Regions from separate parts of the Paenibacillus sp. cl141a genome, predicted to be linked through region 1. Evidence: a T-box and tRNA genes for the amino acid it is inferred to sense, from the RefSeq annotation. Region 1 holds a T-box; the other holds one or more tRNA genes.

What was found. The T-box of region 1 lies ahead of BMX45_RS15655 (arginine--tRNA ligase). A T-box ahead of a tRNA ligase gene usually reads a tRNA of that ligase, here a tRNA-Arg.
Region 2: it encodes a tRNA-Arg, which carries the amino acid that the T-box ahead of BMX45_RS15655 (arginine--tRNA ligase) is inferred to sense. The anticodon was not compared.

The regions. Positions count from the first base shown of each region.
Region 1 is NZ_FNZO01000005.1:57,588-63,680, forward strand. It holds gene BMX45_RS15635 (hypothetical protein) at 1-423, opposite strand, end outside; gene BMX45_RS15640 (GNAT family N-acetyltransferase) at 756-1,199, opposite strand; gene BMX45_RS15645 (EamA family transporter) at 1,332-1,760, shown strand; gene BMX45_RS15650 (class I SAM-dependent methyltransferase) at 1,904-2,668, shown strand; T-box leader at 2,727-2,952, shown strand; gene BMX45_RS15655 (arginine--tRNA ligase) at 3,010-4,872, shown strand; gene BMX45_RS15660 (hypothetical protein) at 4,958-5,398, opposite strand; gene BMX45_RS15665 (GNAT family N-acetyltransferase) at 5,460-5,924, opposite strand.
Region 2 is NZ_FNZO01000004.1:530,969-554,826, forward strand. It holds gene BMX45_RS14980 (ABC transporter substrate-binding protein) at 1-856, opposite strand, end outside; gene BMX45_RS14985 (response regulator) at 1,009-1,833, opposite strand; gene BMX45_RS14990 (sensor histidine kinase) at 1,904-3,688, opposite strand; gene BMX45_RS14995 (S-layer homology domain-containing protein) at 3,991-5,841, opposite strand; gene eno (phosphopyruvate hydratase) at 6,844-8,133, opposite strand; gene gpmI (2,3-bisphosphoglycerate-independent phosphoglycerate mutase) at 8,183-9,727, opposite strand; gene tpiA (triose-phosphate isomerase) at 9,728-10,480, opposite strand; gene pgk (phosphoglycerate kinase) at 10,560-11,741, opposite strand; gene gap (type I glyceraldehyde-3-phosphate dehydrogenase) at 11,937-12,941, opposite strand; gene BMX45_RS15025 (sugar-binding transcriptional regulator) at 13,041-14,084, opposite strand; tRNA gene BMX45_RS15030 (tRNA-Arg) at 14,342-14,416, shown strand; gene clpP (ATP-dependent Clp endopeptidase proteolytic subunit ClpP) at 14,579-15,175, shown strand; gene BMX45_RS15040 (PdaC/SigV domain-containing protein) at 15,656-16,729, opposite strand; gene BMX45_RS15045 (hypothetical protein) at 16,859-17,122, opposite strand; gene BMX45_RS15050 (ABC transporter substrate-binding protein) at 17,355-18,407, opposite strand; gene BMX45_RS15055 (ABC transporter permease) at 18,473-19,234, opposite strand; gene BMX45_RS15060 (ABC transporter permease) at 19,280-20,128, opposite strand; gene BMX45_RS15065 (ABC transporter ATP-binding protein) at 20,125-21,096, opposite strand; gene BMX45_RS15070 (SIMPL domain-containing protein) at 21,505-22,266, opposite strand; gene BMX45_RS15075 (hypothetical protein) at 22,460-23,263, opposite strand.

The sequences.
Region 1 (6,093 bases):
AGCCCGCGTTCGCGCGGTCAGGAGCATTTTTCTGCCTTCCGGCATACGGGTGTAGACCAGCTCCGCCGGACCGATATGCTTGCGCCACAGCCGGGCAAAGCGTTCCGCATGCTCTTTTCGACGTCCGACTTTCTCCGGCACAGCATGGTAATCCCGCCTAGTCGCAAACCAGCCGCGCGAGTCGCGGTACAAAAGATAACGCGGGTTCTCGATCGGGTCCAGCACCTGCTGCAGCGAATTCAGGGAAAGCGTTTTTTCCTGGGTGGTTCCGTCCTTCAGCCAACACAAGACGGCTCCTCCTTCTTCCTCCGCTCTCAACCGGTGAAGGCTTGGCTCGGTTTCGACCAGCTCCATATCGTATAGCGACGTATACACGACCAGAGCCACTTCTCGAATGCTCCGCTCCAGCGATTGATGACGCATTACCATTTTAACGGCTGTAGATATCCATGGACTGGATACGATCAAGGCAATGGCGGCCGAGAACAGCAGGCTGAACCGGGCGGTGCCACCAGATGCAATTGACGATTCTTCAGATGATGGTCAAGCCCGTGGAGCACGCGCTTCTGATAGGAGCGCCAAGGATAGCGAAACGACAGGTTGCTCGGAAAAAGCTTCATTGGCTCCTCCAGTTTAGCTGCACTCCCTTTTTCATTGGATTGGTTAAAATGCTGTTCTTTCACCCAAAGATAGGCTGCTTTTCGAAAATATTATACTCGCGATTATCGCGGACTCAGCTGTGCCGATCCATGACATTACCGCAGCTGCATATGAATAAGCGGAAACGGCTTTCCGGAACCGTCGAGCTCCGAACGGCCGATCTGTACGAATCCGTATTTTTTATAAAAAGCGTGGGCCTTGGGATTCTGCTCATTCACATCCACTTGAAGTCCGGGCCCCTTCAGCCGTTCGGCATGCCGGATCAATTTCGTTCCCGTCCCTTGGCCGTGGTGCAGGGGATCCACAAACAGCATCTCGATTTTGGAGCCGTCCAGTCCGATAAATCCAATCGCTTCCTGTTCCGTATTCAAGCACATCCAGATCTCCACGGACCTCAGTGCCCCGCTTTGCATCATGCCATAATAGAACCGGATATCTTCCTCCGTCAGAAAATCATGCGTTTGGGATACGGCACGAAGCCATAATTCCACCAGCTGATCATGGTAAGCTTCTGTATAAGCCGCGATATGATGTGTCATTTTTCATCCAACCCTTTCCAAGTCGTTCAATCCTTTGAACACTCATGAGATCCTTCAAATTGCTCTATACTATTATAAAGGAATCCGGTACATTAATCAGAGACTTTATCTTGTCAAAAAGGAGAGGTACGCATGCCATTATGGCTTGTATACGCATTGCTGTCGGCAGTCACTGCGGCACTTGTGGCCATTTTTGGAAAAATAGGCCTGCAAAACATCGATGCCAATTCGGCAACGGCCATTCGCTCCGTCATTATGGCCCTGTTTCTGCTGGGGGTCGTAGGAGTTCAGGGGAAATTCTCGGAGCTCGGAGAAATTCTGGTTCAGAAAAAGGCACTCAGCTTTATTGTGCTCAGCGGTATCGCTGGCGCATTGTCCTGGCTATTTTATTTTCTTGCGTTAAAATACGGCAAAGTATCGCAGGTAGGTCCTATCGATAAACTGAGCGTGGTCATTGCCGTGATCCTGGCCTTTGTGTTTCTGGGTGAGAAAATATCCTGGATTAACGCAGCCGGCGTTGCACTCATTGCCGTTGGTGCGCTTCTTGTTGCCGTTAAATAGTCCTCTACATAAACCGCTGACACAGCGGCTTTTTGTTTTTCATCTTATTATCTAAAACTATAACTCTTATCAAGTTTATATATTTCTAATTATAAGCGGATCATGTCACAATGAGGATAAATCATGCGTGGAGGGGTGTTGTTATGTCAGAGCAAGTATGGAAACCTTACGATTACGATCGACAGTTATCGTTTGTATCTGCTTATGGAAAAGGAGCGGCAGAGCTGCTGTCGCCTCAACCGGGAGAACGGATTCTCGATCTGGGCTGCGGAACCGGCGACTTGACTCACGAAATTTCCAAATCGGGCGCACATGTAACCGGCATGGATTATGCCAGCGAGATGATTGAGCGGGCCAAAAGCAAATATCCTGGACTTCCGTTCCTAACCGGGGATGGCGAGAACTTCGAAACCGAAACGCCATACGATGCCGTCTTCTCAAACGCGGCCCTGCACTGGATGAAGGATGCTGAAAGCGTGATACGCTCCGTTCATCGAGCCCTTAAGCCCGGCGGCCGATTCGTTGCCGAGTTCGGAGGGAAAGGGAATATAGACGGCATCTACCAAGCCTTGAAAACCGTGTTCGCCGATCATTATGGAATCGATGCGGACGCCCGGAATCCGTGGTATTTTCCTAGTCTTGGGCAGTATGCCAGCCTGCTTGAAGCCCAAGGGTTCCGCGTGCATCTCGCCCATCATTTCGACCGTCCCACGCGATTGTCCGAAGGCAAGGACGGCATAAAGCATTGGCTGTTGCATTTTGGCGATTGCTTTTTTGCCGGATTCTCGGCTGAGGCGAAGGACGAAGCGATCGCTAGCATCAGCCAAGCTGCTCAATCGACGCTATGGCAAGAGGATGCTTTCTACGCGGATTACCGGCGCCTGCGAGTATTTGCAGAAAAGATTTAGCCATTGGGGGGTTGCTTTTCTAAATAGAATGGTTATAATATGAAAAAACTTGAGAATATTATTTTCGTTGATTGGGAGAGTAACTGCACTTGACTTTAGTCCAAGCGAGCCGGGAGGGTGGAAACCGGTACAAAGTCGGCCGTGAAGCGGACCCAGGAGATGGCCTTCCGAAGCAGCATGCTGTAGGGAGCCCCGGCTTACGCCGTTATCGTATGAAGGTGGTTAGACCCTTGCGGGGTTTAACAACAAGAGTGGTACCGCGAGCACAAGTCCTCGTCTCTTTAGGAGATGAGGGCTTTTTTGATTTTCTGAGTCGTTTTATTTTTAAAGGGGGATTTACCGTGTTAAGTCATCAGATTATTTCGAGCCTTCAACAAGCCGTGAACCAGGTCTGCGAAGCCTACGGCACCAAACTGCCGGAGTCCACTCCGATCCGGATCGAGCAGCCTGCCAACATGGAGCATGGGGATTACGCAACCAACGTTGCGATGCAGCTTGCTAAGGTGCTACGCAAGGCTCCCCTGCAAATCGCCGAGCTGATCCAAGCCGAGCTCGAGCAGGACGCATCCTACAAACAGCTCGTCCGCTCGACTGAGATTGTCGCTCCGGGCTTTATGAATCTGCGCATCGATTGGGAGTATTGGGCGAGCCACCATTTTGAACTCCCCCCGGCAGCTAACGAAAAGATCGTCATTGAGCACACGTCCATCAACCCGAATAAGTCCGCCCATATCGGCCATCTTCGAAATTCCTGTATTGGCGATACGCTTGTGAGATTGATGAGGAAGCTGGGTTACGAGGTCGAGGTGCATAATTATATCGACGACCTGGGCAATCAGCTGGCGGATACGGTGGTCGGCTTGCTCCACACGCCGCTGACGAAGGAGCATGCCCGGTTCGGCGATTACTGCTGGGACGTGTATTCAAGCACCAATAAAGCCTACGAAAGGGAACCGGGGCTGGTTCAGCATCGGACCGAGGTTCTGCACGCATTGGAAGAGGGCAATCAGAACCTTTCCTGGATTGGACTGCTCGTTGCCGAGCGAATCGTTAAGGAGCATCTTGAGGAGATGAAGCAGTTCGGCATTGAATACGATCTGCTTGTATGGGAGAGCAGCATTGTTAGGGAGGGGTTCTGGGCGTCGGCGTTCGAACTGTTGAAGAATACCCCGCTTTTCCATCAGGAAACCGAGGGTAAACTTGCAGGCTGCTGGGTGCTCAAGCAATCAGGAACCGAAGCCGGAGACGAGGCGGAGTCGGACCACAGCATCGATAAAGTGCTGGTGCGCTCCAATGGCATCCTGACATACACCGCCAAGGACATCGCCTACCACTTGTGGAAATACGGCGTGCTTTCCAATGATTTTGTATATAAAAAATTCACCGACGAGGTTTGGACGACGAGCTCGCACGGCGAGGAGCGTTCTTACGGCAAAGCGGACATGGTCATCAACGTCATTGATTACAGGCAGCAGTACCCGCAGGCGATGGTGAAGCAGGCTTTGGAAGGCCTGGGCTTCCAACAAGAGGCTGAGAAACTGCGCCATGTCAGTTACGGCGTCGTCTCGTTAAGCCCTTCCGCTGCAGCGGATCTCGGCATCGATACTTCCGACGGCAAGGCATCCTATGCGATGTCCGGACGTCAGGGAATCGGGATCAAAATCACCGAGCTTATTCATCAAGTAGCCAAGGTCATCGAGGACACCCGATCCGATAAAAACGGTTTGTCCAGCCATGCGATCGCAACCGCCTCCATCCGTTACTACCTGCTTCGCTTTGCACTGCAAACCGAGGTGGTGTTCGATCTGAAGCAGGCCACTGAAATATCGGGGAATACGGGGGTGTATTTGCTCTATTCCTACGCGCGTGCACTCAGCGTGCTTAATAAAGCTCAAGAAGCCGAGGTTACGCCGTCTGTGCCTGCCCGGTTCCCTGCTATGGAAAAAGCGGAACATGCGCTGCTGCGGCATATCAGCACCTGGCATGATACCTTATATGCCGCCGGACGGGATCTATCTCCTAGTGCCATTTGCAACTTCACCTATGAGCTGTGCTCCCTGTTCAACAATTTTTACTCGGCATGCCCGATTCTGAAGGCAGCGGAGGAAGTACTCCAATTCCGTGTATGGCTCACTTTCTTATTCAAGAACACCCTTGGCGAAGCGCTGGAGGTGCTGGGTTTGCCTACGCCGAGCCGGATGTAAATTCACTCTGAAGAACTCAGCGTTTCTTGCTTTATAAAAAAGCCACCGTACTATTGTGTTGATCAAGTACGGTGGCTATCTTATTTTATTGCAATCCTCTGACAGTCAATCTGACCTGTACGCCGTCTGCCGCCGGCTCTTCCTGAAGGGTCCAGTTGACAGCCAGCGCTTCCTTCAAGCGAGCCAACTGCTCCTCCTGGAGCTTCAATCCTTCGATAATGCCCTCGCCCACGCTAAAATCAGATTCCGAGCTGATGCGGAAGGCTTCCTCCAGCCAGATCTTCAACCCGTTGCGGGTATTAAACGTAATTTGATACCCCTCGCTAACGGCCTTCTCCAGATCTTCCCCATGCTCTTTTGCGTAAGAGAATAATTCCTCATAGTGAAAATGGCCGTTATTGGCGATTTGGAATCTTTCTGCCTCACCTGAGCGCACAGCCTCCAGCAGATCGGAAGAAGTCAGTCCCGATTTTCTGGCATGCTCCAATAGAATGGCGGTATTCTGTGATATTTTAGTAAGCTGCATGCTCGATGCCTCCTCGATAGGGTTCGTAAAATATTTTTTCTTCTATTATAAGACCAAATGGCTAGGATGTCAGACTCTTCTCAAAACATAAGCTGTATTCGCTCCCGATATATTCGCCAAACGGTTCAATCTGAGCATACCCCAGCTTCTTGTAAAAATGAACGGATTCCTTCTGCGGTTCGCCTGTTTCCAGGCGCGAGAAACGATAGCCCCGCGTCTTCGCTTGCTCTTCCAGAAAGAGCAGGATCCGGGAAGCTACTCCCCTATTTCGATACGGGACATCCACGAAAAACCGTTTAATTTCAACCGATTCTGCATCCAGCGGCCGGATGGCTCCGCAGCCGACAGGCTGGCCATCATGGTAAGCCACCACGAATAGCATTTCTCTTACTTTGGGATCGGCCAGATCCAGCCCGAATATGCCTTCCGCCGGGTATAACGTCGATAAGTAATCGTCCAGCTTCGCGATGAGCTCCTGAAGATCCTTGTGAGTCTCTCTTACCAATGTCATAGTGATATCATTCATCCCATGTATCCCTCCACTGTTCTAATCGTGTCACGAATACCTTTCGTTTGCAAGAGAACCTTCGGGCCGACTGCGAAGTATTCCTACCGAAGCGTATGCGCAGGCGAACCCCAACTCGGGGTTCTCATCCTCACGGGACGTTTTGTCCCAGTCGGGATACGGCCCTTCG
Region 2 (23,858 bases), on a different contig from region 1:
GCAGCAGCCAAGCCCCGATATTCAGCATAGGCACTTCCCCGCTCAGGAACACTTGCTCCACCGGCATTTTGGAAGTCAGCTGCTCTCCTAGCGGCGGCGTGGTCTTGTCCTCCTTCATCATGACGTTCAGGGTTTCCAGCCATTTTTTGACCAGCGGGTGGTCCAGATTCGAAGTTCCGTCCGCCTTGGTGTACCCCTCTTGCGATAACACCGAATCAATCGGATCGACGAACGGCTCCATATTTTGAATAAATCCGTAGTTATTGCCGACTTTAAGCTTCTTGGCATATTCGCGCAGTTCATCCCACGTCCAGTCCTTCGGAACGGGCAAGCCGGCCGCATCAAGGGCATCCTTGTTCAGCGCGACGAAGAAGGCGCTTTTCGTGGTTGGCATCCCGTAATACTTCCCGTTGATTTTCCAGCCTTCGGCGTCAGGCCCCATTTTCTCGTCGATATCGTAATCGTCGAATTGGCTCAGATCCAAGGCCAGGTTGGACTCCACCCGTTTGGACGTTTGAGAAAGCGTGTAATTCACGAACAGGTCGACATCCTGGCCCGTAATCATGGCCGTATCGAGCTTCAGGTTTCCGTCATCGTCATTGACGTAGCGGACATACTCAACTTGAATATCGGGATGCTCGGCATTCCACGCGTCGATGACCTCTTGCGGTCCCGCCTCCGGCGGTACGCCGCCCCACATGGTTAGTTTGACCGGATCGCCGGATGAAGGCGCTTTCGAATTGTCCGTTCCTTGTCCCTCATTCGCGGATGACGCTGTTTTGCCGCCGCAGCCTGCAAGAAGACCCATTAGCAATACGCCGATGAGAAGCATCGCCCATCCTTTTTTATTTCTCACATTAGAGACCTCCCCGAGAATCATATTGGTGTGATGCCCTCTCATCGTAGCAGGGAACGGGAGCCGCTTTTAAGCTACATATCCATTCAGATAATGGAACAAAACGATGGAATTCCTGTTTCGGCGAATCCTATGCCCTGCATAGAATCGTTCTATTTAGCGTCTTTGTTGTGTTGTCTGTATTTGCTCGGCGTGAAGCCGGTCAACCGCTTGAATATCTTTATAAAATAATTGTCGTTCACGAACCCCACCCGAAGGCCGATCTCGTGAACAGGGAGGTCGGTTTGAAGCAAATACGCGATGGCTTTATCCACCCGGACCTGATGCAAATAATGAATCAAGGTGCGTCCGGTCTTTTTCTTGAAGAGCGCGCTGACGTAATTCTCGCCCATCATCACGTAGCCCGACATCGATTTTACCGTAATGTCCTGCTCGTAGTGCTCATGGATGTATTGCAATATTTTCTGTACTTCCGGGTGCGACGTAATTTCCTGGGGGAAGGCATGATGCCCCGGCTGTGGCGGCACCGTCTCCGTGGATGCGACCGGAATTGAAACAGCTTGGCTTTGATTCGGGCTTGGGTTCGGACTCGGGTTACTCTTGGACAGCTCGGCATTCATTTTGTGCAGCGTTTCCCGCAGCGTATTCACGCTCATCGACAGCTTCAGGATATAGTTGGATGCCCCGTATTCCATCGCTTGCCGGACATACTCGAATTCACTCATGCAGGTCAGCATTACGAACTTCGAGGCATACCCTTCTTCCCGGGTTCTGCGGAGGAGCTCCACGCCGTCCATCTCCGGCATCACGATATCGGTCAGCACGAGATCGGGCGGATTGCTCCGGATCATCTCCAGCGCCTCGGCGCCGTTGCCTGCCTCTCCCGCCACCTTGAATCCAAGCTCCTCCCACGCGATGATCTCCCGCACGGACTCTCGCACAAACACCTCATCCTCCACCAGCAGCACCTTCCACATAAGTCTCTCCTCCTCGCAGCTTTCAATCCGGTTTCAAGCCTACATAGGCCAGAGGCGAATCATCTGCCCGTTATGATGAAATCAAGTGATCGTTCTGATAAGGCGTTGAGATTAACAGCGGGATAGAAAATCGAATCCGCGTTCCCCGCTCCGAAGATATAATCTCCATGCTGCCCTCTTCTTTAAATAACAGCCGCAGCAGCTCTTGTACATTGTTGAGACCGATGCCCGGACGTTTACGCATTCCGCCCGCCTGCCGGGACTGCTCCATGCCGACGCCGTTGTCCTTGATCTCCACAGCCAATCGGTTCGGCCCCTCCCGGGTAACCTTAATTTCAATGAGACCCTCCGGCTCCTGCATCGGCCCGATTCCGTGCAGGATGGCATTCTCCACGAGCGGCTGCAGGGAGAGCTTGGGCACAAGCGCATAGAGGATGTCCTCATCATACGCAAAGGTCACGTCAAAACGGTGATTATAACGCACCTGCTGAATATGGACATAGGCCTGCACCAGCTCGATCTCATCCTTCAGGTGCACCAGATCCTTCTCCGTATTCAGGCTCGCCTCCAGCAGCTTGCCCAGAGACAGGGTGATATTCGTGATATCCTCATTCCCGTGACGAATGGCACTCCACTTGACCGTATTGAGCGTGTTGAGCAGAAAATGCGGGTTCATCTGAGCCAGCAGCATATGAAAATGCACCGCTTCCTTCTGCCTTTCCTCGGCCTTCAATCGCTGAATCAGCATATCCATGTCGTTGAGCATGGAATTGAACGTCTGCGTCAGTTCCAGAATCTCGCCCCGGAACTTATGCTCCGGCAGCCGGATTTTCAGATTGTTGCGGACAACGGCCTTCATCTTATTCTGCAAATGGGATAACGGCCGGGTAATCGTGGCGGCAATAATGAAGGTCATGATGAGAAAAGCGCCGGTCAGCAGGAAAAAGGTCATGAAATATTGACGCTTCAGCTCCTCGATCTCGTTAAAGAGCACCGTCAGCGGAATCCGGTTCACGATATACCAATCCAGCGATTCCACGTAAATGTAATTCACCAGGGTGTTGGAGGCTTTATCGATAAAATACTTCTGCCTGGGCTCGGCCGCAATCCTGGCTTTCACCTCGCCGGTCAGACTGCTGTTCAAGATCGATTGGGATACGTTCGCGCCATCGCTTGTAATCAAATAATATTCCTGGCGCAGCGTCGACTGCTTCAATACCGATTGAAACCAGAAGGAGTAGTCGATGCTGATCCGGGCCATGCCGTACGGCTTGTTGCGGGGAGTTTCCATGTACGCGTACAGCGATAGCAGGTAAGGACTCGTCGAGATATCCCGCAGCACGTAGTTCGCATCGCTCGAAACCCAATGATACGACACGCCCTCCATCTGTTCCCTATCAAAGCCAGGGTTGTCCCGCAGCTTCCTGTAATCGAGCGCCTCCCTGGGAGAATAAGAAGTGTAAGCGTTGCCATGAAAATCGAGAATCGTGAAGTAGACCGACGGATTATACAAGAAGAAGCTGTTGTTCAAATTTTTGAACTTTTCCTCCATCAGGTTTTTGTTCTCGAGTCCCTGCCGCTGTCCGGGATGGGTCAGCACGGAGGCCACCGTTGAATCCTGCTCCAGAAATATCAGCGTTTTGAAGGCTACGCTCAACTGATCCTCCAGCGTTCGGTACATCTGCTCCAGCTGGCTGTGGCTCTGCTGGCTGATTTTCTCCTGAACCAAGGTTTCGATCCGCTGGTAGTTGTACAAATTCAAAATGCCGAAAGGCAGCAGTATGACCAGAACGAACGCGGCAAACAGACGGTATTTCAGCTTGTGTGGAAACAGGGATCGTATTCGGTTCAGCACCCTCCCGCACTCTCCTTTTCGCTTGCTTGTTCTTCAATTATATCAGCACCGGTTCGCTTGAGAACGGCAATGCCTGAAATTGCATGGATATGTGCGGTCGATGCCCGGGGCAGACGGTGTGAATGTGTAGATTTGTTCTATTTTATCAGACAAAAAAGACCAAACTCTCCGTAAGAGAGCTTGGTCTTCATCTACTGCATCATCACATTTCGTGCTCAAGCGCGTTAACGATCACGCCCGCTAACGATGAGGTCAGCCATTCCCGATCATGCTTGTTGCGTTTGATATCCAATTTAAAAAACTTACTTTCCCATCAGCATTTCAAAGCAATTTAACAGCAGCACATAGGTCTGCTCGAAGGTGAGCTCGCCTTTCGGGTTGAACTGATTCTTGGCCATGCCGTTCATTAAAGAGAGATCTATCGCTTGGTATACTTGTTCCTTCGCCCATGGCGAGATGCTGCTATCGTCCGCGAAACGAGAAACCGAAGCGGATCCGGTTGATGCCGGTCTGCCTTTCAATTCATTCGTCTTGGCATACACCTGAAGGATCAGCGCGGCAGCCTGTTCTCTGGTGATGGTCGCTCGCGGAGAGAAGGATTGCGGCGATGTCCCGTTGATGATACCGTTTTGGCTTGCCCACGTCACGGTCCAATCATCGACGTCCTTAAACGGGGTCTTAACGTCGATGACGTCCATATAAAGATCCTGTCCCAGCATGGTCTCGATCATATGTACCGCCATCTCCGTAAACTCCGCTCTGGTGATCGGCTGCTGGTAAGATCGGTCAAACGGCCAGCCGATAATGCCATTCGCTTTGGCCTTCATGTAATCCGCTTGAGCCCAGTTACTTACTTTGCCATCAGCCGGACCATCATTCACGTTAACGTAGACCCGGCTTCTCGACCCCAGATAATCATTGGCAGAGATCCATGTCGATCCCTTGCCTACCGCTTTGACCTTGCCGTTTGCATCAATCTCCACGATCCGGTTATCTCCGCTTTTGAACGTATTGCCGCTGGTTTGCAGCCCGTCGGTGAGACCCATTTGAAGGGTTTCCCCCTTTTGAAGCTGAATATCGTAGCGGGCCAACAAACCAGGCATCATTTTGAAAAACGTCGTGTTGAACTCAACCTGTGCTGCGCTTCCGGATGCGGTATATAGACCCGTGATCTGAACGGTGAAGACATCGTCCGGCGCAAAATCGCCTATGCCGTCAGGCCTAAAAATGACGGCAAACGGCACGCCGTAATAGCTGGTCTGTACATTGAAATATTTGCCCGATTTATCGTTGTCGCTTTTGTCAAAGCTCCACTCTTTCCCGTCCCTGACACGGGTCAATTTCACTTGAATCTGGTCCGTTCTTATCCGGTCATACTTTTGCGGGTTCAACGACACCGACCATGGATCGTTTGTCTTAAAAACCTCTTCCGGAAAATATCCTGCAGACGGCCAGGCGATGTAATCATACTGAACTTCGGAAGCTGGGCGGCCCTTGTCCATCGCGTACATCGACGCATAGGCAACGTTGTTGGCTGTATGTACCATACCGAACATGGTCTGTTTCATCTCCGGATTGATGATCCACCGGCGGTGTCCGACGCGATCGATATTCGTAGCCCCGCTATCCGCCATATACCCAAGGACATTGTCATAAAAGGTCGGGCTGCCCCCGTAAAGGTTGCTTGTCTTCGCTCCTTCCTTCGCTGAAGCGTACAGCGAATCGTCCATGCCGGCCGGCATGGTTGGATAATGGCTCAGCTTTTGATGCAGGGCGTTTACAAGCGCTGCCGCCTGCTGCTGCCCTGCAAGCGAAGAGTTGGCTGTCACGTCATCAGGCAGGCCGGATAGGTATCTTACAAAATTGACGGCGTGAAGGCCGTCCTCGATGTATTCCGGTTTTATCGTCCCAGCCTTATAGGGTACGGCGACGCTTGGCGATTCCATGTAAATTCGTTCTGGCCCCATGTAGGATGTGCCTGTATCCATGGGTTTGTACTGCTGCCATTTATTCAGGATATCCTGCTTCGTTCGATCTCCCGTCAGCTGCTGAACGTCAGCTGCATGGGCATCGGGGGCCGATAAGACTGCTGCGATCAGCATAGCCGCAGGCAGAATCAGCCATTTTCTCGATCGTTGGAGTGATCGTTTCATAGATTCAAGCCACCTTACTTCTCGTATTTTTCCTATAACTTCTGTCTTCATCATTATAACGGCAAATATAGGAAACTTGTACTATAAAAAGATAGGCTTGTAGATCTAATAGAGTATTCCGGTCTCGATCTCTCCTTCTCCCACACCCAAAAGCCCCGCTCATGTGATATCACAGAGCTGGGCTCTTCTTTGCACTCCTATGAGATACTCCACAAGTGGCTGCACGCCTCCTCCCCTGCTCAGGTGCGTATATCGGTGGAGGAGCAGCGCGTTCGCCTTTAAAATCGGGAAGCTTCCTTAGCCTGTTCCATTCCAGCTTCCCGATTTTAACAGCGACCGGAGACGATATACGCACCGCCCCACGGCACGATAACAGAGTGTGCAGCCATTCGATCTCTCCTCCTCCCACACCCAAAAGCCCGGCTCATGTGACCTAACATGAGCCAGACTTTCTTCTTTGCATTCCTACGAGATGCCCCCAAGAGGCTGCACACCTCTTCCCCGCTCAGGTGCGTATATCGATGGAGGAGCAGCGCGTTCGCCTTTAAAATCGGGAGGCTTCCTTAAACCTATTTCATTCCTGCTTCCCGATTTTAACAGCGACCGGAACCGATATACGCACCGTCCCACAGCACGATAACAGAGTGCGCCGCCCTTCCCTTTCTCCCCCTCCCACACCCAAAAGCCCAGCTCATGTGACCTAACATGAGCTGGGCTTTCTTTGCACTCCTACGAGATGCCCCCAAGAGGCTCCACACCTCTCCCCTGCTCAGGTGCGTATATCGGGTGGAGGAGCAACGCGTTCGCCTTTAAAATCGGGAGGCTTCCTTAAACCTATTTCATTCCTGCTTCCCGATTTTAACAGCGACCGGAACCGATATACGCACCGCCCCTCAGCTCCCAATCCAAGGTGCAGCCTCTCCCTCCCCCCGACATCCCTAAAACCAATGCAAAAAAGCCCAGCTCCCTCAAAAGCAGGAGCTGGGCTTTCTCTTATTTCAATTATTTTTGCTTCAGGTTGTAGAACGACTTCAAGCCGTTGTATTGAGCAAGCTCGCCCAATTGGTCTTCGATGCGAAGCAATTGGTTGTATTTCGCCACACGGTCGGTACGGGAAGGAGCACCCGTTTTGATTTGACCCGCGTTAGTAGCCACCGCGATATCAGCGATGGTGCTGTCCTCGGACTCACCGGAACGGTGGGAGATGACAGCCGTGTATCCTGCGCGTTTTGCCATTTCGATCGCATCGAAAGTTTCAGTCAATGTACCGATTTGGTTTACTTTGATCAGGATGGAGTTACCGATACCCTCGTTGATGCCTTTTTCCAGACGCTCCGTGTTCGTAACGAACAGGTCGTCACCCACGAGTTGAATTTTGTTGCCCAATTTCTCGGTGAGCAATTTCCAACCTTCCCAATCGTCCTCGGAGCATCCGTCTTCGATGGTTACGATCGGGTATTTGTCTACCCAAGAAGCGAGCAGGTCAACGAATTCTGCCGGCGTGAAGGATTTGCCTTCGCCTTCCAGAACATACTTGCCGTCTTTGAAGAACTCGGTGGAAGCAACGTCCATACCCAGCAATACATCTTCGCCTGGCTTGTAGCCGGCTTTTTCGATCGCTTCGATGATGGAAGACAGTGCATCTTCGTTGGACGTGAAGTTAGGAGCGAAGCCGCCTTCGTCACCAACCGCCGTGTTCAGGCCTTTGCCCTTCAGAACGGATTTCAGGTTGTGGAAGATTTCAGCGCCCATGCGAAGAGCTTCTTTGAAGCTAGGTGCGCCAACAGGCAATACCATGAATTCTTGTACGTCCACGTTGTTGTCCGCGTGAGCGCCACCGTTCACGATGTTCATCATAGGTACTGGAAGTTGTTTGGCGTTGAATCCGCCAAGGTATACATACAGCGGAAGATCCAAAGCATCAGCAGCAGCGCGAGCTACAGCCATGGATACGGCCAAGATGGCGTTCGCACCCAATTTGCCTTTGTTTGGCGTACCGTCCAAAGCAATCATCAGCTTGTCGATGCCGAGCTGGTCCAGAGCGTCCATGCCGATCACTTCAGGAGCGATGATTTCGTTCACGTTCTCAACGGCTTTCAGAACGCCTTTGCCCAGGTAACGGGATTTGTCGTCGTCGCGAAGCTCAACCGCTTCGTGAACGCCAGTGGAAGCACCGGATGGAACGATAGCGCGACCGATTGCACCGGATTCCAGGTATACTTCAACCTCTACGGTTGGATTGCCGCGGGAGTCAAGGACTTCGCGTGCATATACATCAGAAATAATAGTCATGTGTATAGTCTCCTTTGAAATGTTATGTTTATGTTCCATTATGAACTACTTATTTACGTGCTGCAATCATGGAGGTTCCCGTCATCTCGTCAGGCTTCGGCAGCCCCATCAGATCAAGAATCGTTGGCGCGATGTCGGCCAGAATACCGCCTTCACGCAGCGATACGTTCTCATCCGTTACGATGAACGGAACCGGGTTCGTGGTATGAGCGGTGAATGGACGGCCATTCTCATCGAATACCATGTCCGCATTTCCGTGGTCAGCCGTAATGATAACCACGCCGCCTTTGGCAAGAACGGCATCCACCACTTTGCCAACGCACTCATCGGTGGTTTCTACCGCTTTAACGGTAGGCTCCAGCATACCGGAGTGACCAACCATGTCCGGGTTCGCGAAATTCAAGATGATCGCGTCATGCTTATCCGCTTCGATTTCTCTCACGCAAGCATCCGCCACCTCATAGGCGCTCATCTCCGGCTTCAGATCGTACGTCGCCACCTTCGGCGAGTTGATCAATACGCGCGTTTCGCCTGGAAGCTCAACATCGCGTCCGCCGCTGAAGAAGAACGTCACGTGCGGGTACTTCTCCGTTTCCGCAATGCGAAGCTGCTTCTTGTTGTGCTGAACCAGCACTTCGCCCAGCGTGTTGTCCAGATCCTTCGGCTTGTAGGCGACGAAGCCTTCCACCGTCTCGCTGAACAGCGTCAAGCAGACAAAATGCAAGCTTTGCGGGAACTTCGGTCCGCGATCGAAACCACGGAAATCTTTGTTCGTGAACACTTGGGACAGCTGGATCGCACGGTCAGGGCGATAGTTCAGGAAGATGACGGAATCTCCGCTCTCCACCAGGCTTACCGGCTCTCCCGCGCCATTCACCATGACGGTCGGCTCTACGAATTCATCATAAACCGATTTCTCGTAGGATTCGGTGATGGCTTTCAGCGGATCCGTATATTTAGGGCCTTCGCCGTACACCATCGCACGGTATGCCTTCTCGACGCGGTCCCAACGCTTGTCGCGGTCCATTGCGTAGTAACGACCGGAAAGCGTAGCGATTTGGCCAACGCCCACTTCCTCAATCTTCGCAATCAGATCCTTAACGAACTGCCTGCCGCTGTCCGGTGCCACGTCGCGTCCATCCATGAAACCATGGATGTATACGTCATGGAAATCTTCCTTCTTGCAAAGATCCAGCATCGCAAACATGTGCTCAATGTGACTGTGAACGCCACCGTCGGATACCAGCCCGTACAGATGCAGCTTCTTGTTGTTGTTCTTGGCAGCGCGAACGGCTTCCACAAGCGTTTCATTCTCGAAGAATTCTCCTTCGCGAATCGACTTCGTGATGCGGGTCAAATCCTGATACACGATCCGGCCTGCGCCGATGTTCAAGTGACCCACTTCGGAGTTCCCCATTTGACCTTCCGGCAAGCCTACGGCTTCGCCGCAAGCGGTCAACGTGGTGTTCGGATATTGCTTCAAATACCGGTCGTAGTTAGGCTTGTTCGCTTGAGCGACCGCATTGCCCACCTCGGTGTTGCGAAGCCCGAAACCGTCCATAATGATCAGAGCTACGGGTTTTGGAGCAGACATTTACTTCGCCCCCTCAACGAGTGCGATGTAGGAAGCCGGTTGTAGACTTGCACCACCAACGAGCGCGCCGTCGATGTCGCTTTGTCCCATATACTCCGCTACATTTTCAGGCTTCACGCTGCCGCCGTATTGAATGCGAACTTGGTCTGCAACGGTTTCGCCGTACAGGCCTTTAACGAGTTCGCGAATATAGGCGATGACTTCATTCGCATCCTCTGCCGTGGAGGATTTGCCCGTTCCGATTGCCCAGATTGGCTCGTAAGCAATAACGACATGAACCGCTTGATCAGCAGGAACACCTGCGAACGCTGCTTCCGTTTGTACTTTGCACACGTCTTTGGTTTGGCCGGCTTCGCGTTCTTCCAGCTTCTCGCCAACGCATACGATCGGAAGAAGACCATGACGGAATGCCGCATGTACCTTCTTGTTCACGATCTCATCGGTTTCAGCAAAATACTGACGGCGCTCGGAATGTCCAATAATGACGTAGTCCACGCCCAGGTCTTTCAGCATCAAGCCGCTGATTTCACCCGTAAAGGCGCCATTGTCTTCGAAATGAAGATTTTGTGCACCGATTTTGATGTTCGTGCCCTTTGCCGCTTCAACCAATGCAGGAAGATTGGTAAACGGCGCGCAGATCACGCTTTCCACGCCTTCTACTTCCGCTTTGCCTTTCACATCTTCAATAAATGAAGTTGCTTCCGGAACAGTTTTGAACATTTTCCAGTTACCAGCTATGATAGGTGTTCTCACACGATTCACTCCTTTATTCCCCCGAAGATTCTCCAGGGTCCAAACTTCATCCACTTGCTATCCAATGTAGTTCCTCATTCTATTTATCGTTCAGTGCCACAACACCAGGAAGTGCTTTGCCTTCCATGAACTCAAGAGATGCGCCGCCGCCTGTCGAGATGTGATCCATCTTGTCGGCAAGGCCGAATTTTTCCGCTGCTGCAGCCGAGTCGCCGCCGCCGATAATCGTGTAAGCTTCCGTTTCCGCACAGGCCTGTGCCACTTCACGAGTACCGTTGCTGAACGGAGCGATTTCGAATACGCCCATAGGACCGTTCCACACGACAAGTTTGGAGTTCTTGATCACTTCTGCATACTTGGCGCGAGTCTTAGGACCGATGTCAACGCCTTCCCAATCGGCTGGGATGCCGTCGATATCAACGACCTTGGTATTCGCGTCTGCGCTGAATTCGTCCGTAACGACGATATCTTCCGGCAGGTAGAAGTTTTTGCCCAGCTCTTTGGCCTTCTCGATGAAACCGAGTGCCACATCAAGCTTCTCTTTATCAAGCAGAGATTGACCGATTTCATGGCCTTGAGCTTTGAAGAACGTGTAAGCAAGTCCACCGCCGATGATGACATTGTCAGCAAGCGTAAGCAGGTTGTCGATCACGTCGATTTTGTCCTTAACCTTCGATCCACCGATGATGGCGGTAAAAGGACGGTCCGGATTCGAAAGGGCTTTGCCGAGAACGGACAGCTCTTTCTCCATCAACAATCCCGATACGGCCGGAAGATGATGAGCAATCCCCTCTGTCGAAGCGTGCGCACGGTGAGCAGCACCAAACGCGTCGTTCACGAACAGATCGGCCAGCTCAGCGAATTGCTTCGCAAGTTCCGGATCATTCTTCTCTTCACCAGGGTAAAAACGAACATTTTCAAGCACGAGCACATCGCCGTTCTGCAGCTTCTCGACTTGAGTTTTAACGGCTTCTCCTACCGCTTCATCCGCTTTGGCTACCGGTTTGCCGAGCAGTTCCGACAGACGCTGACTTGCCGGAGTCAGGCGCAAAGATTCTACGACCTCTCCTTTGGGACGACCCATGTGGCTGGCCAGGATGACTTTTGCTCCTTGCTCCACCAGATACTTAATCGTCGGCAAAGTCTCGCGAATACGAGTGTCGTCTGTAATTTTACCATCTTCGAGCGGTACATTGAAATCGACGCGGACAAACACCCGTTTGCCGCTTACTTCTACATCACGTACACTTTTCTTGTTCATCTCCACGTTCCTCCTAAGAAAACTATTCTCCTCACCGACAGCATGCAGTTGCTCTCGTATCTCTCTCTATCGTCTAACCAGCGCCCGGATTCTTATCTATTCTTCCCAGTGCTCTGGCATGAAAACAAGGAAAAACCATGAACCAAAGAGGAGACCCGTGAACGGAACTCCTCTTCGGTTGAATGGCTAGATCAATTACAGACCTTTGCTTGCGATGTAAGCAGCGAGGTCAACGACACGGTTGGAGTAGCCCCACTCGTTGTCATACCAAGAAACAACTTTCACCATGTTGTCGCCAACTACCATAGTGGAGAGCGAATCGATAGTGGAAGAAGCTGGATCGCCATTGTAGTCGCTGGATACAAGCGGCTCTTCGGAGTAGTTCAAGATGCCTTTCAGCGGGCCTTCAGCAGCTGCTTTCAGAGCTCCGTTAACATCTTCAAGGGTTACGTTTTTGGAGAGCTCTACTACGAGGTCCGTTACGGAAACGTTCTTCGTAGGTACACGCATAGAGTTACCGTTCAATTTGCCTTTCAATTGTGGCAGAACGAGGCTAACCGCTTTAGCAGCACCTGTTGTGGAAGGAATGATGTTTTCAGCAGCTGCACGAGCACGACGCAGGTCTTTGTGCGGCAGATCAAGCACTTGCTGGTCATTTGTGTAGGAGTGAATTGTAGTCATCAATCCTTTAACGATACCAAAGTTCTCGTCAAGAACTTTTGCAAAAGGAGCCAAGCAGTTCGTCGTACAAGAAGCATTGGAGATGATGGTGTGGCTAGCAGCATCGTATTTGTCTTCGTTAACGCCCATAACGATGGTGATATCTTCGTCAGTAGCTGGAGCGGAGATGATAACTTTCTTAGCGCCGCCTTTCAAGTGAGCGGAAGCTTTGTCTTTCGCTGTGAAAATACCAGTGGATTCAACAACGATTTCAACGCCGTACTCAGCCCAAGGCAATGCTTCAGGGTTACGCTCAGCGAATACTTTCACTTCGCGGCCGTTTACAACGAGTGCGCCTTCTTTAGCTTCAACAGTTGCATTCAGTCTGCCATGAGTGGTGTCATATTTCAAAAGGTGTGCCAGCGTTTTTACGTCCGTCAAATCGTTGATTGCCACGATTTCAACTTCGCTGTTGTTCAGCGCAGCGCGGAATACGTTACGTCCAATACGTCCAAAACCGTTAATACCTACTTTAACCATGAGTAGTTCCCTCCATATTTGTAAAATTTATATATTCAAGATTGGCCGTTAAGCCAATCAAGACAACAAAAACGAAAAATCAGTTGTACGCCCGCGGACTCAGATGCCGGCGTCAATTTCCTTCTCGACTTCCAATGCCGCGGCTTCATCCGTAACGAGAATGTCCTCGTGTCCGAATTTCAGCACCGCATGGATCGCTTTGCCCTTGCCTTGCCCTCCAGCAATGCCGATGATGGTCTCCGTCCGCATAATATCCTCAAGCCGGAGTCCAAGGGTAAGCATTTTGTGGACAACTTCCCCATCTTCGCTGAAATAATAGCCGAAGGATTCCGCGATCGCGCCATCTGCCTGCAAGTTCCGGATAGAGCCTTCATCCAGCTTGCGCCGTCTGGCCATCTCCATGGCATCTCCGATGCCGTGAATAATGACGCGGCTGCGCCTGATCACATCCACGATCTCCTGGATGTGCTGATCCTGAACCAACGATTGATAAGCATCCTCGCTGAGCAGATCCGGCACATGAAGCAATCGGTACTCAGCCCCAACGCGCTTAGCCATTTTGGAAGCAATGGTGTTCGCTTGAATCTCCATGCTCTCCCCGAGGCCGCCTCGCGCCGGCACAAACCAAGTGCTCGTCAACGGTTCGCCGCCAGGCAAAGAGGACATCTGCTCTGCCACTTCGGCGAGCGTGGAGCCGCCTGTTACGGCAATCGTATCTCCATCCTGGACAAAGTTAAGCAGCGTTCTTGCTCCGGCCCGGCCAAGCTCACGTTTGACTTCCGGAGATGACTCGCTGTCACCGGGAATAATGACCACTTTACGAAGCCCGTAAGCCTGACGAATCTTCTCTTCCAGTTCAACCAGTCCGAACAACTCATTCATGACCGGTTCCAACTCCTCCAGCAAGCATATCCCTGTGCCGCTGATCCGCATGCCGAGCGTTTCAATCTCGATCAGCCCTTGCGCTTTCAGAAGATCAGTCTCTGCTCTGAGAACACGCTCGGTCATTGATAGCGATGAAGCCAGTGTTCTTCGGCCAACAATGCCGGACAACTTGATCTGATGAAGGATGGTATACCTTCGTTTAAGAGTATCCATCAGATCCGGCAGAAGTTGCTCTTGTATTTCTAATAGGTTACGCATGCATTCCACTCCTGCAAACTTCGTCTCGGCTCTCCTACCTGGTCGTAAAATGTCCCAGTTAAACTTTTTAAGTCCCACCCTTATTCTAACCAATAATCATGCCGGTTGCAAGTGTCCGAAAGTATATTTCTCTACCCCAGGCATTCTTATTCATTATGGCCAACTACCGGCTTGTCTATATAATAGGAACAAAGTTTTGTCCGCTATTGTATTTTTGAAATAGATGCGGTATAATCAACTTCGTTGCTGATTTTTGTGCGCCCGTGGTCCAATGGATATGACGTAGGCCTCCGGAGCCTGAGATCGAGGTTCGATTCCTCGCGGGCGCGCCATTATAACATTTATTCTCTATACTGATTACCCTAAAGTGCCCATAACGGCTCTTTTTTTTACTCAATAGTTTGACTTTCTTTGACTTTTTGATTTAAATTGTTTATCATGTGGGTAATACGGTAACAGTATTTATATGAGGTACTTAAGAGGAGGTTTTCCACGTGAGTTTTATACCTATGGTCGTTGAACAAAGCAACCGCGGTGAGCGGGCGTACGACATCTATTCCAGATTGCTGAAAGACCGCATTATCTTCCTCGGCTCCGACGTAAATGACGTGGTCGCCAATTCCATCATTGCCCAAATGCTGTTCTTGTCGGCTGAGGATCCCGAGAAGGATATTCATCTTTACATCAACAGCCCTGGCGGTTCCATTACCGCAGGTATGGCGATATTCGATACGATGCAGTTCATCAAGCCGGACGTCTCGACGATCTGTGTCGGCATGGCTGCTTCCATGGGCGCATTCCTGCTTAACGCAGGCGCCAAAGGCAAACGCTACGGTCTCCCTAACAGCGAGATCATGATTCACCAGCCGCTCGGCGGCGCACAAGGTCAAGCCACGGATATTGAAATCCGTGCCCGCCGCATTCTGAAAATGCGCGACAAGCTGAACCGCATCCTGTCCGAACGCACCGGCCAACCGCTGGAGCGCATCGAGAAGGACACTGATCGCGACTACTTCATGACGGCTGACGAAGCCAAAGAGTATGGCCTGATCGATCAAGTACTGGAAAACACACCACCGCAAGGCTTATAAAAGAAATGAAGTAAAGGGCAGGCACCGATATCCGGTACCTGCCCTTTCTTATCCTCTGGATTCATTGAAAACTTCGAGTACTAAATAGTGAGAATATCCTCTCCGGTCGCTGTTGAAATCGGGAAACTTGAATGAATTGAAACAGGTTGTTTCCCGATTTCAAAGGCGAACGCGTTGCTCCTCCAAGGATACTCTCACTTCGGTACGATTTTTTCAATAAAACATAAAGACGGTAAGGCCATCCCCCTCCTAAAAGGCCTGCCTTAACTTGAGAGGAGGGGGAAAAGGGCACGCCTCTTGAGATACACAAAAAATCCCCTTGATCATAGGGCAGGAGTATATGCTCCACACTCAATTGATCAGGGGATTTTCGTAACTCGTTCCAGCACAGTGTTACATCAGGACAGCATCATGTTTCTAGACAAGCTATAGTATGAAATTTAATGATTACAGTTTACACAAACCGCTTATCATATACTCTTACTTCCACTGTTTCAGCTGCAACTCAAACTCAGGAAATCCATAGGCATAGGCGGTGTACTCATAAAGCTGGAAGTACAGCACCGCCGCGTTATCCTTCACGTAGAAGTCGGCATCGGCAGGCACTCCCTCAAAACCGCCGAGATAACCTCCCTCTTTCTTCATCTTGCTCAGCACAAGGTTGTTCAGCTTCTGCTTGTTCTTGCCCTGCATGTTGATGAAATCGCCCAGCTTCATTTGCTTGCCGTCCTTCAAGGAGAACGTGAAGCTTTTACGGAAAGTCATGCCATGGGCACCGCCGGTGTACGAATAATCGTACGCCGTAATGCTCAGGATGTCGTTCTGGTTGTAATGGACCACGAAGTCACCGCTGAATTCGTAAGGGAAACTGGATTCCGACGGCGGGAATTCCTCGGCGTTTCCTTCCGCACCGGTGATGACGCCGGACGCATTTTCTTTCAACACTTTGTTGATTTCGGCTTGGACCTCCGCATTATCGAGTCCGCTGATTACAGGATAATTCACAACAGCGTCTACGCCCTGAATATTCTTCTTGAGCGCAACCGATTTAATGCTAATGTCATTCAGCTTCTTCTTTGTCATGCTCAGTGTTTTCAAGGAAGGATTCCATTGTCCCTGAACGCCCATGTATTCGCTGATCGTTTTGAACGGCAGATACAGACGTCCATTGATGATCTGTCCGCCCGGCTCGCCGGCATACGAACCGTTCACCAGAATGCCGATTTCGTTTGCAGCATACACGGCGGCGCTCAGCTTGTTATAGCCGTTACCCAGTGTATACATGCGGTTTTTGGAATCATATTTAAGAGGCATCCCCAGACCATCCCGCAAAGCGGTCGCCGGCACATAAGTTACCCCATGCAGCACAAGACCTTTTTGTGACAAGGTTTTGCCGTTCCATTTCAATACAACTTCATTCTTCGACGTCTTTTGGCTGGCGGAAACGGGTGCTTTAGCGGCGCTTGCATCGATGACCTGTCCGCTCAAACCAAGACTGCCAAGCAGGACACTAGTTGCAATTAATGATGCACATACACGAAATTTAGGATTCATATCAGAATTCCACCTTTGTTAAATTAAGTTTCCGTTAGTTGTTAATCTATTACCCTTAATCATTATAAGGAAAGCTTTCAATGTATTGGTAACAAACTGAATGACAATTTTGACTCCATGCCATAGGACCTACACATTCTCATGATTCTTTCCGAACGAACGCTGCTGCGCTAAGAAACACATCGAACAAGAGAGCACCTGAACCCGCAAGCAGCAGTAATTTACCGCCTTGGACAACGTAGCAAGAAGAATCAAACCGATGCCAGCGAGTGCACTGTGAATGCTCGTCAGCAGCAGATGCAGCGCGCTTTTCCCGAAAAAATTCAGAAATATAACAGCAGCGATCCCTGCAACAATCAAAGCAATAACCCCCATGCTCGTCAGATCACTCAAGCAGCTTCTTCCTTTCAGGGATACCTCATTTATAAAAAACGGGGCTAAACGGTGTACAACCTCCTTATATATAACAACGAAAAGGATCCTGAAGTTGTAGTGGAATTCCTGAAAATCGGCCAATTCTTCCCATTTTGGGACTAATGTCTCATTCTACTCTGCAAAAAAAAGAGCCCATCCCCTTAGGGGACAGGCTTCCTTATTACAATAATATGAAGAACCGAAGCTTATACTAACGACCGCTCTTCAATTCGGTCCATAAACGATCGTAGACGGAGAGCGAGTCACCGACGTTATCGAGCCACTCGGTACGGCCCAGTTCCTCTTCCGTCAGGTTGATCATCGTATTGGCGCGGTATTCCTCGCTATGGAATTCCATCGCTTTCGTGTTCGGATTGCTGTATCCGATAAATTCATAGTTTTTGGCGCTGACTTCAGGCTCCATCATGAAGTTGATGAATTTCTCGGCCAATTCCTTATTCTTCGCACCTTTAGGAATCGCGTAGTTGTCCGAGAATATGGTCGCTCCTTCTTCAGGCACCACGTACGCCACATCCGGATTCTCCGCCGCGATGAACGCCGCGTCTCCGGACCAAACCGTGGCAATCCAGCCTTCCTCCTGAATCATCTTCTGCTTAATATTGTCCGTATCAAACGCAAGGACATTCGGCAGCAGTGTCTTCAGCTCATCGGATGCAGCCGTGATTTCCGCCTCATCCGTGCTGCTGTTGGATTTCCCTTGCTTTTTCAGCGCCATGCCGATCATTTCCCGGTTGTCGTCCAGAAGCAGGACTTTGCCCTTGTATTCCGGATTCCAAAGGTTTTCCCAGCTGTTGATTTCGTCCTTCACATACTTCTTGTTATATGCAATTCCCGTTACGCCGGACGTGTAAACGATTGAATATTTATTGCCCGGGTCATAAGACGGATCTTTGAACGTATCCGTAATATTGACGAAGTTCGGAATATTATTCATGTCAAGCGGCTCAAGCAGCTCCGATTCGATCATCGTTTTGACCATATAATCGGACGGCTGAATGAGGTCGTAACCGCTGCCGCCAGCCTTGATCTTAGCCAGCAGGTCTTCATTGTTAGCGTAGTTGTCGTAGGTCACCTTCACGTCGAACTTCTCCTCAAAGTCCTTCAGCACCTCGGGATCGAAGTTATCCGCCCAGCTGTAAATATGAAGCGTCTCCTTATCCGAGCCGCAACCGGCCAGCAGTCCTACAGACAATACCGCAACCATGCCTGCCGTCAGCAGGCGGGTCCATCTTGATTTTTTCAATTCAATATCTCCTCTCTTTCCACTTGCATGTTTTCATTTTATTTCGAAAAAAGCGTTTCTATCGCTTAGATCGGTAATGTTTTGTGTTTCTTCTGCCCATTGCCGCGGTTAAGAATATATTGGGCTAACAGGATCAGCGTGATGCTGACTAGGATGAGCAGCGTGCACAGCGCGTTGATCTCTGGCGAGATGCCGCGCTTCACCTGAGCGTATATATAGATCGGCAATGTTGTTGAGCTTGGGCCGGCGACGAAAAAGCTGACCATAAAATCGTCCAGCGACAGCGTGAAAGCAATCAATGCGCCGGAGATAATGCCCGGTGCAATCTGCGGCAGCGTGACGTGCCGGAACGTTTGCCAAGGCGTGGCGCCCAAATCCTGGGCAGCCTCATCCAACTGTTTGCCCATCCCCGACAGTCGGGCGGTTACCACGACATAGACATACGACAGGCTAAACGTAATATGGGCGATGATCACCGTTGTCTTGCCAAGCGGCATGTTCAGTTGACTGAACAGCACCAGCAGCGACAGCCCCATAATAATATCCGGAATGATGACCGGCAGATACAGGAGGCCATTCATGCCGCTACGGCCCTTACGGCCCATATTCCGGAGCGAGAGCGCCGCTGCGGTCCCGAGCAAGGTCGAAACGATCGTCGAGATGACGGCCACCGTCAAACTGTTCATCAGCGCTTCCATCACGTGCCGATTCTGGAATAGCGACACATACCAATCCATCGTAAAGCCTTCCCAATTGCCGCTAAGCCGCGTATCGTTAAAGGAATAGATGATAATCATGACGATGGGTACATAGATGAAAGCCATCATAAGGAAAGAGTGAATCCCGAGCAGCGGGTGATTCTTCTTTTTCACTTATCTCCCCTCCCCTACGCGTTGATGGCGGGCTTGCATCGCCCGGTTAAAGAGCAGGATCAGCACCAGGGACGTAATCACAAAAATGACCGATAACGCCGCTCCAAAGGGCCAGTTGCGCGCACCCAGGAACTGCTGCTGAATGATATTGCTGATCATGGAGGACTTGGCGCCGCCCAAAATATCCGTGACGACAAACATCCCAGAAGTCGATACGTAGACCAGAACCGCACCCGTCATGATGCCGGACTTGCTCTGAGGCAAGGTAATATGCCGAAATGCCTTCCATCTAGAAGCGCCAAGATCGCTGGCCGCATCCAGCAGACGTTTGTCCATCTGCTCCAAGGCCACGTAAATCGGCAGCACCATGAACGGAATGAAGTTATACACCATCCCAAGCAGTACGGCTCCGTACGTATACAGCATTTGAATCGGCTCGTCGATCCATCCAACCCACATCAGCAAGCTGTTTACCACGCCTTGCGTCCGGAGCAGCAGAACCCATGCATAGGTTCGGATCAAAAAGTTGATCCAGAACGGAACCGTGATCAGAATCAATCCCCAGGTTTGGATACGCGGGGAAGCGTTGGCTATATAATAGGCCAAAGGATAGCTGACTAACAAGCAGATCACCGTAGTCAGCAGCGACAGTACCAAGGTATCCCAGTAGATGCCCAAATATAATGGATCAAAAAAAGTCTTGTATCCTTCCAGACTGAAGGAAAACACGACATTCCCGAGCGAATCCCGCGAGAGAAAGGAAATGCCGACCACGATCAGCATCGGAACGATCAGGAACAGGGATAACCACAGCAGCACCGGAGTCAACAGGAACCTTGATTTCCTCATGGCCCGATGTTCACCTCATCCTTGGCGTTCCAGTTCACCCCAACCCGTTCGCCAACCTCCCACGGATGGTCATCCGAGATATCGAGGGCAATCGTGACCTTCATCGGCTCATCGTCCAATTGGACCAGAAGCTTATGAACGCTGCCGAGGTACTGCACATCCTCAATCACGCCGCTCTTCTTGGCACCCGATTCCCGCTGGGGAATGAGTTTCTCCGGTCGTACGGCAAAAAGCCCCTCAGGCGAGGAGAAGACGTTATTCTCCCCTACAAACGTGGCGGCAAACAGCGTTTGCGGTCTCGCATAGATCTCGCGAGGAGTGCCGATTTGCTCCACCCGTCCATGGTTCATGATGACGATCCGGTCGGACAGCATCATGGCCTCCTCTTGGTCGTGCGTTACGTATACAAACGTTATGCCGAGCGTCCGCTGCAAATGCTTGAGCTCGGACTGCAGGTTCTTCCGCAGTTGCAAATCCAGCGCGCCGAGCGGTTCATCCAGCAGCAGCACCTTCGGCTTGTTGGCGATGGCGCGGGCGATGGCCACGCGCTGCTGCTGTCCGCCGGACAACTGGTGCGGGAAGCGTTCCCGCAAGGCGGTCAGCTGCGTCATCGCAACAGCCTCGTCCACGCGCTCCTTGATGAGCTGGCGCGGCATTTTTTTCATTTTCAATCCAAACGCGATATTGTCTTCTACGGTCATATGCGGAAACAGAGCATAGTGTTGGAATACCAAATTCAAATCCCGCTTGTTCGCAGGCATTTCCGTCACATTCTGACCCGCCAGCCATACCTGTCCTTCGGTCGGCTGCTCGAATCCTGCTATCATCCGGAGAATCGTCGTTTTGCCGCAGCCGCTGGGGCCCAGCAAAGTCAGGAATTCCCCTTCTTTAATGGAGAGCGACAGCGGATGCACGACCGCTTGTCCCTGAAAATGCTTCTCGATCTGGACAAGTTCAATCACATGCATCAACCCCTTCTTCAAAATGTGACCTGTTCGTTTCCATGTGTACATCCTATTACCAGTATGCACAAAAACGTTCTCCACTAAGAAGAAACGGTCCTACTGCCTGTTGTGCTCAGGTTGGCAGAATCCGTTTCTTAAGGGTGGATGCGGTTAGAAGTCTCTACTAAGAAAAAAAAGCCATATCCATGGGTATGGCTTTAAACGTTAGATCAAAGTTCAGTTTTTCGCATATTCACTATACCTCGTTTTCCCTCTATACACAACACTTTTCTGTGTATTTCGACAGGGGAAGGGCCGGATATGGCACCGGAAAATGGTATTTCATTTTTTTAAATGACATGCGAAAAAACCGTTCGCCCGATAAAGACCGGAATGAACGGTTTTTTCGCATGCTGCGTCGATTACAGCGAACTATTTCAGCTGGTATTGCACGTACAGCTGTGTCGTGATTTTGATCTCGCCCGGCTTCACGGAGGTGTTTGCGCCCGCGTCCGCTGCCGTAGACTGAGCCTCCATCGCCATTTTTTGGAGGCCATAGATGGTATCTACGCCAACGGAGCCTTCCACAATGTTCAGCACGATACCCAGCTGACGCTTGGACGCCTTCGCCATCGCTTGTGCCTTCAGGTCTGCATTCGCCATCGCCTTATCAATCACTTGAGCCTCGAACGCATCGCGGTTCTCTACCGAGAAACGGGCGTTGCCAATGGAATTGGCGCCGGCTTCGGATGCTGCATCCAGCAGATCCCCGACTTTGCTCAGGTCACGAAGCGTAACTTCCAGGGAATGATAGGCAGAGTAATTTTTCACTTTACGTCCATTCTCATCGGAGTACGTATAGTTAGGCTGTACATAGAACTGCTCGGTTTTGATATCCTTGTCGTCGATCTTCCAGGTTTCTTTCAACAGCTTCGTAATCTTATCCATTTTCTGCGCATTGCTCTTCTGCGCAGATTTTGCGGTTTCCGCATATGATTCAGCCCCGATGGAAAGATAAACGATATCTGGCTTCACTGAGATCTCGCCTTTACCAAGTACGGTCAGAAGATTTTGCTGTGCTGCCTCCGCCGCGTGCACCTCGGTTGCTCCGCTCAACCCGACCCAAGCCGTGCTGCCAGTCAGCAGTGCGCCTGCAATCATGATGGAACCTACTTGTTTGACCCATCTTTTCATCTTTGTCAGCCTCCTTCGATATTGGCATCGCTGCCATGCTTGCCTTACCCTTCTAACGTGAGGGCATTGGTAAATGTTGCATCCGAAATTCAATTAATTTATATAACAAGTAAACAGCCTTAGTCCAGTTAAGGACTAAGGCTGCCTAGTAACTAAATACACTTTTGATTAACAAATATTTAATATTGAACCATTAAGGTATTACTTTTCCAGTTATAAGTAATTGCCAGGAGAAATTATATCCCGTTCCATCTCCTCTATTTATCGTTGCATTAAGTTTAAGCCCCAGCTGTGTATTGAGCCCCCCTTCGAGAACATCTACCCAACCCTTATCCTTTAAATTAATTAAATTAGTCTCACCAGGAGTGTAGCCTATGGCGACTTCTCTTTGTTCCTGAGTTTGAGCGTAACCATTAATTCCAGGACCCCATTGCAAGACTGTTCCATTAATAGAATGAACCGAAACCCTGCCATTTGGATTTTCAATTATGTCATATCGATAGTAAATTTTATCCAGTCCAATAAAGGTCATTCCATCTTTTGTAGTAGTGTGATAATGAAGCCGTATAGTAAGCTTAACTCTGCCTGCAGGATCAAGCTTAGAACCGCCGTAATCATAAACAGCTAATGGTTCAATGGTAACGTCCGAAACATATTGTTGCATAACCTCCCCTGTTTCTGGATTTTGCAACTCTCTATAAAGAAATGTCTCATTCTCGGTAACCTTCCCATCTCCATAAGCATTACCAGTGACTCCATTTTGCAATAGAGTATTGTCTCCCTGAATTAGTGAAGTAACATCGATTGGACTGTCAACTATTGAACTTTTGTCTTCAGTATTATATTGTTTTATAACTTGATAACCATCTGGTACTTCAACATCTAATAGTGAGTTGTTACCATTATTCTCCGCTGCGCTCACCATCTCTGTTAAAGAGGATATGATCAATATACAGACCAGCGACAAGCACAACATCTTGCTCTTTATTCCGTTCATTAAATCTACCTCCATTACCATTAAATATATTTTAAACCCTCCTAAAAGTTACCATTTATACATTTCAAAGTCAATACTTATATTGTTTTTTTAGAATATTTTATGCAAATAATAAAGTCAAAGAAAACAACGTAGACCCTTAGTTTAATTCTATTCTATTATGAAACCTTAACTGTTACACCGCATTTCACTATGTAAAAAAGTACAAGTTAGCAATCAAGCATTAATTTCTATATAATTCGCGAATCCCGAGATTATAATTGGTAATTACTAATACTACATTTAGTTCTTAACAATAGTAGTCCACTACTTGAACCCCCATTCATTTACTAGGTCAACTTTGTTCGCAACTTGTAGAATTACCTAGACAAAAAGTATCATCCAGGCAAGAGGATTCGCTTCATTTGATATCTGGCTAACGGAGCAAGAGAAATTGCCACGAAACATGAATAATGCCCTCCGGACTTCCAAATGGAAGGGAAGGGCTGCAAAGTTTTTTTCGTTATTTGAGCTTTCGGAACTATTTCCGTATTTCATTTCTTAGGATTAATTATGAAGTGCACAGAACACTCCCTATCAAACCCTTCCAATTCTT